Regions from separate parts of the Pseudoalteromonas sp. SM9913 genome, predicted to be linked through region 2. Evidence: riboswitches for the same ligand, from Rfam matches in the RefSeq annotation. Region 2 holds a riboswitch; the other holds the start of a gene.
What was found. A riboswitch is a leader RNA that binds a small molecule or an ion and turns the genes downstream of it on or off. The one in region 2 is predicted to bind lysine.
Positions count from the first base shown of each region.

Region 1: it holds a riboswitch for lysine, as region 2 does, so the genes downstream of both, dapA (4-hydroxy-tetrahydrodipicolinate synthase) here and lysC (lysine-sensitive aspartokinase 3) in region 2, are expected to answer to the same signal.

Region 1 covers NC_014803.1:206,110-210,538, forward strand. Annotated here, with positions in the region: gene PSM_RS00995 (succinylglutamate desuccinylase/aspartoacylase family protein) at 1-44, opposite strand, end outside; gene PSM_RS01000 (PLP-dependent decarboxylase) at 50-1,255, opposite strand; gene PSM_RS01005 (2,3,4,5-tetrahydropyridine-2,6-dicarboxylate N-succinyltransferase) at 1,255-1,995, opposite strand; gene dapA (4-hydroxy-tetrahydrodipicolinate synthase) at 2,011-2,895, opposite strand; lysine riboswitch at 3,023-3,202, opposite strand; gene PSM_RS01015 (DNA-3-methyladenine glycosylase I) at 3,390-4,088, shown strand; gene PSM_RS01020 (protein adenylyltransferase SelO) at 4,097-4,429, shown strand, end outside.
Region 2 covers NC_014803.1:1,888,967-1,893,395, forward strand. Annotated here, with positions in the region: gene PSM_RS08635 (4'-phosphopantetheinyl transferase family protein) at 1-608, shown strand, start outside; gene lysC (lysine-sensitive aspartokinase 3) at 585-1,976, opposite strand; lysine riboswitch at 2,052-2,224, opposite strand; gene nhaD (sodium:proton antiporter NhaD) at 2,323-3,570, opposite strand; gene PSM_RS08650 (hypothetical protein) at 3,767-4,429, shown strand, end outside.

The DNA.
Region 1 (4,429 bases), 1.6 Mb from region 2:
CCAACTACAATGTTTTCTTGGCTTATAGCTATGGTGTTATTCATCTTTTTTACCTCAAGTAGTGGCTTGCATCTTCTGCTTGTCGCACGCAACTCAATACGCCATTGTCTATTACATATTCACCGGCCAGTTCATGACATAAAAAGTACGGCATACTTTCGGTAAAACCGTAGGCACCGCATTGACTAAATACTAGCCAGTCTTGCTCATTTAAATCACTGGGTAATTGGTGCTCTCCTAAGCAATCAAGTGCAGTACATAAGGGGCCGTATAGGCTCATTGCTTGATTTGCTGCGTTTGAATCTCGTAATAAACGCGCAGGGAAATCTTGACTGGTGACCGCAGGGCGCAATAAATGATTAATGCCGCCGCTCATAATCACCTGTTGTTGGCCGTAATTTAGTTTGCGCTCAACAACAGGTGTGGCGTAGTGGCCGCATTCGCCTACAGCGTAGCGACCTAGTTCCATCCATAGCTCAGTAACCCCCGCATCGCATTTAATTTTTGCAAGCGCCTCTATGAGTGCATCCCAACTTAGACTGGGCGTATCAAGCGTATAGGGAATACCTAAACCACCACCTAAATCCAGCACCTTGAGGTTAATATTTAAATCCTCAGCAAGTTGCCTTAACGGCGTAATCATTTGTGTCCACAGCTCAGCGAGTTTGTCGCTGCTAAGCATGTTGCCCCACTGAAAAATATGCAGACCGTCAAAATTAAGTGCACAGTAATCACTGGTATTTAGCGTCTGCCACTCGTCGCACCCTAAGCCAAATGGAGTAAGACTATCGCCCCCTAAAGGATTTTTATCACCCTCAGGCCAGCGTAATTGTACCCTTAATAAAACCTGCAACTGGCACTGCTGAGCAATCGCTTGTTCGTTGAGCCAACGTACCTGATTGAGACTTTCGGCCACAAAGGTACGCACGCCACGCGCAATAAAGTGCTTAATTTGTTTAGGGCTTTTTGCAGGCCCCGTGTTGAGCACGCGTTCACTGTTAATTCCTTGAGCAAGGACTTGCTCAAGCTCGCCTTTACTGGCGACATCAAAGTTAAAACCAGCGTTATTTAAGCGTTGGATCACGCTAGATAACGGGTTCGCTTTAACTGCATACCAGAGTTTTACCTCGGTTTGTGCCACTAAACGCGTTAAATGTGTGTTTAGTGAATCAAGATCATAAACAAAAAAGGGCGTATCAAGCTCAGTTGCTAGCTTATCAATAGCGGTTTTAACGGGCGTGCTCAAAAAGGTCATTAACGTAAAACCTCTTCAAGCAATAATGACGCATCACTTTGCTCGTCACGGTATTTAACAATTAACGCACACGACATGCTTAAGCCTTGCTCGCGCGCCCAATCGTTTGACGCAGGGCGAGATCCAGGGATCACAATCGCGTATTCAGGGATTGCTTCGCCTTTATCAAGCTGGCGCTCATTTACGCAGTCATAAACAGGGATGGTTGCAGATAAGCGAACACCTGGGGCAAGTACCGCGCCTTTTTTAACTACCACGCCTTCAACAATCACACAGCCTGCACCAATGAATGCATCGTCTTCTATGACCACAGGGCTGGCACCAATGGGCTCAAGTACTCCGCCTAATTGTACCGCTGCGCTTAAATGCACATTTTTACCTACTTGAGCACACGACCCTACGAGCGCGTGGCTATCTACCATAGTGCCCTCGTCAATAAATGCACCAATATTTACGTACGCAGGTGGCATAATAATAGTGCCTTTGGCAACATGTGCACCACGGCGCACACTTGAACCACCGGGTACCATGCGAACGCCTGCTGTGGCTTCAAAGCTTTGCGGCGCTAAGTTATGTTTATCAACAAAACCGCCAGCAAACTCGGTGTTTTGACCGTTTTTAAAGGCTTCTAAAATGCCTTGCTTTACTTCTACGTTAGCGTGCCATTGGCCGTTTTCGTCTTGTGTTGCTGCGCGAACCGCGCCCGTTTCTAAATTATTTAATAGTTCTAACCAGTTCATTATAAAAACCTGTATTTAATGCCAAGATAAAATGGTGTTGTTTGCCGATGAAATGTCATCTGTGTGTGTCAGCTCAAGGTGTGTTAAAGGTGGGCGTAAATACGGACTGCCAATACGCCCTTGTAAATGCATTAACACTTTGACTGGGATAGGGTTGGCTACTGAAAATAAGCTATTGATAGCACTAGACCACTGGACAAAAAGATTAGGGTGTTGGCCGCTTAAACTGCGCTTTACAAACTCATGGGTTTGCACTGGCCATGCATTGGCTGCAACCGACACTAAACCTTTTGCACCTGCTTGGGCAAAATAAGGCATGAGGGCATCGTCACCACTAAAAATGGCTAGTTCAGGCGCTGCTTGTCGATAGGCTTCAAATTGAGAGATAGAGCCACTGGCTTCTTTCAGTGCCCATAAATTTTTATGTTGTTTGAGGTTTTCAATGGTTGCAATGGGAATGCTAACCGCACTACGTCCTGGTACGTTATAAAGCATACAAGGATGAGAACTGGCATTGAGTAAGCTTTCAAACCAATGCGTTTGCCCCACTGCACCGGGTTTGGCATACAAAGGCGAGCCGAGTAAAAAACCATGGATAGGCAGCTGGTTGCAGTAATTAACCCATTCAAGCTGTTGCTTTAAGTTACTACCGCCTACCGCAACCATAAGGGGGACGCTCGGCTGTAATTGGCAGACATGCTCTACGATGGCTTGCTGTTCTTTGAGGGTAAGGGCTAACCCTTCGCCGGTGCTACCTAGCAGTAAAATGCCATTGTTAGCGGCTTCTTGTTCGGCCACCAAGGTGTCTAAGGTTGCGTAATCAACTAGGCCATTTTGATCAAATGGGGTGATCAGCGCAGTCCATAAATGGAAATTGTTAATATTGAAGTTGTTGATCATCTCTCACGAACTTATAGGGCATTCGTCGAGTTTTTGGCGGGTATTTAGGATGCCTGACTCTTTGAATGTGTTTATAATTCGAAGAGCGAATGGGCTTAAATAATAGGGCGCACGGCCTTATTATACTAAGACCAGAAGCTCTCCACCAAATATGTTATTGGTGACAGTCGCTAGGATTCAGCCTAGTCGCCCGAAGCAACCTTTCACAAAAAAGTGTTACCTCTCGGCGTTAATTCCCCTCACGTATGCTCAATGGAGTTTGCGCTCCTAACATACGCTACCTGAATAACGCACCTCTTCCAGCCCTTTGCACTTGCTATTGAAAAATCAATCAGCAAATACAATGTAATAGGGTAAGTGTGGCGATTAAACCACTTTAGCCGTCTAGGTGTCAAGTGACTAAATATAGATAGATTCATCCTGATTGACAGTTATTACGTATTAGCTGCTTTTCTCGTACACTAGTACTATTGTCGAAGTAAGGTATTAAGCAGATGGAAAAATTTAGTGATATTTATAAGCGAGCGGTAGAGCGAAAGGGCTCTGAAAAAATGCTTAAGTTGTTACTCGCAAAACCTTTATCAACAAAGCAACTCGTCACATTAAGTGATGATGATTGGCTAGAAGAATTTACTCGGAAAGTTTTTCAAAGTGGTTTTTATTGGTCGGTGATCAACAGTAAGTGGGCCGGATTTAGAGAGGTTTTCTGGGATTTCAATGTTGAAAAACTATTGATGATGCCACCGGATATGCTTGAGCAAAAAGCCAGTGATGAGCGGATTGTACGCAACTATAAAAAAGTAAAAACTATTACTGAAAATGCGTATATGATCCACGAAGTTGCAGAGCAATACGGCAGCTTTAGTGAGTTTATTGCTAACTGGCCAAGTGAAGATATTATTGGCTTGTGGGCGTATTTAAAAAAGCATGGTGCAAGGCTTGGTGGTAATACCGGCCCTTATGCGCTGCGCGCCTTAGGAAAAGATACTTTTTTACTTTCAAGAGACGTAGAAAGCTATTTGCGTGCCCATAAAATTATAGATGGCGGATTACAAACTAAAAAGTCACTAAGTGCGGCGCAGGCATTCTTTAATGAACTGCAGCAGCAAAGCGGCTTAAGCATGCAAGAGCTAAGCTTAATTGTCGCTTATGGTGTAGGTGACAATCGCGTAGGTATCAGCCAAAAACAATAGGATTAAACATGAAATTAGTGCCAAGGTATACCGACATTGGTGAGGGGTTTGCAATTAGCGATCATCCAGCCAAGGTGACAGCGCCACAGTTATTGTTATGGAATGAGCCCCTAGCTAAGCAATTTAATATACAGGTGAGTGCCGATTCTCGAGCAAATATATTTAGCGGTAATGAACCCCAAGCGATTTCTGCGGTGGCACTGGGATATTCTGGTCATCAGTTTGGTCACTTTTCACCGCGACTAGGGGATGGTAGGGCACATTTGCTCGGTGCGATTAGCGATGATAAAAATCAGCTTTGGGATCTGCAATTAAAAGGCGCTGGTGCTACGCCATTTTCG
Region 2 (4,429 bases):
ATCGGCGTAAAAATCCACAGGCTAAACAAGAATATTTAGCCACACGTTTAGTGCTTAAATACCTAGTAAAAACCGCTTGTTCTTCTTATGCATCATTAAAGCTGTGTGATATTAGTTCTGAATTTAACCCCGATAACAGTAAATTAGAATTACATATTAAAAATACAACAGGCGTGATCAGTTGCTGTATTTCTCATTCTCATGGTTTTGTAGGTGCAGCGTTAAATGTAGCATCAACTCAATTTGGCTTTGATATTGAAAAAATTAGTTTAAAGCGCCCTTTTAATAAACTCGCTAAACACTTTTACCACCCAGCCGAAGTGAGTTTAATAACCAATACAGATAACATAACAACTCAAGCACATCATTTTTTTAGGATTTGGACATTAAAAGAAGCGCTGGCTAAAGCCACCAGCCGCCCCATTGCTCAATTATTAAGCCCTAATGTGTTTAACGAACTTAATAACACTCAGCTTACAGCTTGTAGCAATACCGTGGTTGGAGCACATAACGACATGTTTGATATTAGCGTTGTGGCAAAAAAAAGCACCGACTGGCGGTGCTCAATAATAACTATTAACGATTTACGCAGCGCAATCACTTTCTAGTAATCGACTATGAATCGCTTGAACCACTGCATCAGACTCGCTTTGCTCAACTAAAAAGCACAAGTTATGTTTACTTGCACCATGGCAAATGAGTCTAATATTAAAGTCACATAATACTTTCATTAAATTCATTTCATGTTGGCGCAAAACAATTTCAGAGCCAATTAACGCTACCAGCGTTAAATTGTTTTCAACCGATACATGGCAAAATTCAGCGAGTTTATCCAAGCACTCTTGATCTAGCTCTGGGCGTGATGCATTAGGCGCATTATCAAGGGTAATTGCCACACTAATTTCAGAAGTGGTGACCAAATCTACCGAAATATTGCACTCACTTAAAATAGTAAATATACGGGCTAAAAAGCCACTGGCTAACAGCATTTCTGGGCTTTTAAGGGTTAATAATATTTGATTTTTACGTTGCGTTACCGCACGAATACCAGGTAGCTGCGATTTTTCACGTTCAATCCACGTACCGCCAAGTTCTGGCTCTGTGCTTGAGCCAACAAACACATTAATATGGCTGCGACTGGCAGGTAAAATAGTTGCCGGGTGCAATACTTTAGCGCCAAAGGTCGCCATTTCTGCTGCTTCATCAAAACTTAAACGCGCAATAGGAGTGGCTTTTACACACAAACGAGGATCGGTGCTAAAAATACCCACTACGTCAGTCCAAATATGCACACTTTTAGCGTTAATAGCCTCAGCAAGCAGTGCAGCGCTATAATCTGAGCCGCCTCGACCGAGCGTGGTCGTTAAATTGTTTGCATCGCTACCAATAAACCCTTGGGTCACAATAACGCTATCATCAAGCAGCGGAATTAAATGTGTTTGAGCGGCTTGCGCTGTGGCGGCCACATTTGGTGTTGCTTTACCAAATTGGCTATCGGTTTTAAGCACCTGGCGCACATCAAAACGAGTGGCATTTAAACCCTTTAACCTTAGTACTTGGGTAAATAAGTACGACGATAAACGCTCGCCAAAGCTAAGTAGCTCATCGAACTGCTGCTCAGTATTGAGTGTTTGTGCCGCCAACGTTTGAAATGCATCAAGCGTTTGATTAAACCCAAGGGCTAAATCCTCATCTAACGACAGGTCATTTAAAATAGCCTGCTGAATCGCAAGGACACCATCAATATGCTGTTGGCGTTTAGTGGCTTCAATACCCGCTTTGCAAAGCTCCACTAAATGATTGGTCACTCCGGCACTGGCGCTTACTGCAACAATACGTACATTTTTATCGTTTACGATAATTTCGCTACAACGGCTCATCGCCTCAAAGTTAGCAACGCTGGTGCCACCAAATTTGGCAACAATGTAATCTGATTTTGTGCACTGTGAACTTTGTGGCACTGGTTGGGTAGTCATTTCGTCTCCTTTCGCGGCATCCAAACCGCAATAAAACAAGAAGAACTTGGCAGGAAATAAAGATAAGAAAAATCTACTGCCAGAAGCTCTCCACCTAAATTGGTGACAGTTTTGAGGATTCAGCCCCATAAACCGAAAAACAATGGTAACGACCCATTATTTTCCTCGGCGAGTACTTCCCTCCTTAATGATCGCAGGCTGTCGTTGCCTCACATTAAGTACCTAAGTATCGCACCTCTTCTGAATGTATTATTAACCTGTGGCTAATAAAACAAAACCGCACTAAGAGTGCGGCTTTGAAAGTTATCGTTTAGACGTCTAGCTGTCAAGTCGTTTTACTATAAAATCAAATAAAACTACCCATTAAGTAAGAGCCCGCATAACCAAAGGTGTAACACAGTAATAAATACAGCGATAAGCGAAGGTAACTTGCAAACGTCAGCTCTTTTACCTTACTCATGGCTATAATACCGGCCGCCGAGCCAATGATTAGCATAGAGCCACCTACACCGGTTGCATACGTAAACGACAACCAATGCTGTTGACTCATTACAATGTCGGCTTTTAATAACGCTGCCGTTAGTGGCACGTTATCAACACCTGCAGATAAAATACCCATTAAGTAGTTTGCGTACTCTGGCGCCATTACCGTATACAAATTAGTAAATTGGCTCAGTACCCCAACTTCTTTTAACGCACCAACAAGCAGTAACACACCCACGAAAAACAATAAGGTGTCGTACTCTATGTCGCGTATAAAATCGATCATATCTTTGTTGATGTCTTTTTTGCGCATTAAAAATTGCGCGACTAAAAACATAATAGATAAACCCAATAAAAAAGTAAGCAGAGGCGGTACACTGTATAAAACACTCAATGTAAGCGTAGCAATAACCGTAGTGAAGAAAATAACCGCAATGGTTATGTCGGTTTTTTCAATACGTTTAAATTTAGTTTTTTTAAACTCGAGTTGCTTATTCATGCCAATTGATAACAAAGTAGCCAGTAATAATACACTTAGTAACGCAGGCACAATTAACAGTAATAAATTGCTAATTGTTACTTTACCATCAAGGAAAATCATAAGTGTGGTTACATCACCCGTGATAAGTGATACACCACCGGAGTTTACAGCAAATACAATAAGCGTGGCGTACTTAACTAACTTTTTGGCTTCAAGTTTTAATGACATAATCACTGCCAGTGATATTAGCGTGGCCGTAACGTTGTCAGAAATAGATGAAAATAAAAACGCAAAACACCCCACCAAAAACATCAGCTTTCGCTCACTAATGCTGGTTGGCATAATCCGATTCACAACATTTTCGATAAGTCCTTTAGAGTTTAAATAGGCGACAAAGGTCATTGCGGCCATTAAAAACAGCCATAAAGAAGCAATTTCTAAAATATTGTGGTCTAGGAGGGTTTGAATCGTTTCGGGGCTTTGCCCATTAAGAGGAAAAATAAAGGAGATAATCCAGCAAAGTGTACCAAAAAATAACGTCGTTTTGGCTTTGTTAACGTGGATCACATCCTCAATAACGATAAGCAAGAATGCAATCGCTATCAGCGTCAGGATAATCGAGGAAACCATGATATTAAACAACCTTCGGGGTTAAGTAAAAATTGAAACCATGTAAAAAATATACCCACAAACTCTATGTGCCTATATTCGGCGCGGATACTATCACTAAGCGGGTGTAAAAACTATTATTAAATCGTCGCAAAAACGAATACCATATAAGTTCGAGAAATATAAAATAACGAATACTAGGAAGTTGCAACGCCTTATGATCCCAGCTAAAAAGCTACTTAATACCCTAAATGAACACTGGGGTGTATTAGAGCTATTATTTAAGCGCTTTAAAATGGCCGACTTTAGTATTAAAGATCTTCAAAATGCCATTAAGCAAAAGCAACCCACGTGGAATAATGAGCGTATTTATAAAGAAACCAACCGGTTATTAAATCAAGAAATTATTATTCCGCTGGCTAAATCGTCACAACTGGAAATTAACCGCGCCATTGCCGATTTTGCCACCTTTTTACTGCAAGAAGAACATTTAGGCTTAGCACAAGAAATTAGTGTCTTGGTTGATGATTTGGCCCGTTTAGGTAATCGGCTATCTAATGCCGGTGAAATGGAAGATTTTGATGATTTACGCCGCTTTAGCCGTATTATGGATGATCGGGTGCGTAAAATAATCAAACTGTTTTTACACAACGAAAACGCCATTTTAAATATTGTTGAGCAAGCCAAATCTAATAATGCAGTGCAGTCGCTACAAAAACGCTATAAAGCCGTGATAGAAGCGTTTGATGAGTATATAGAACCCATGCTGGAAATGGTGGATATTAGAGGCGACTTTCATGCCTGTTTTACTTTAATTGAGCAACAAATTAGCACCCAAATAGAACATATTGAACGTTCAGGCAAAGCGTACAACGATAAA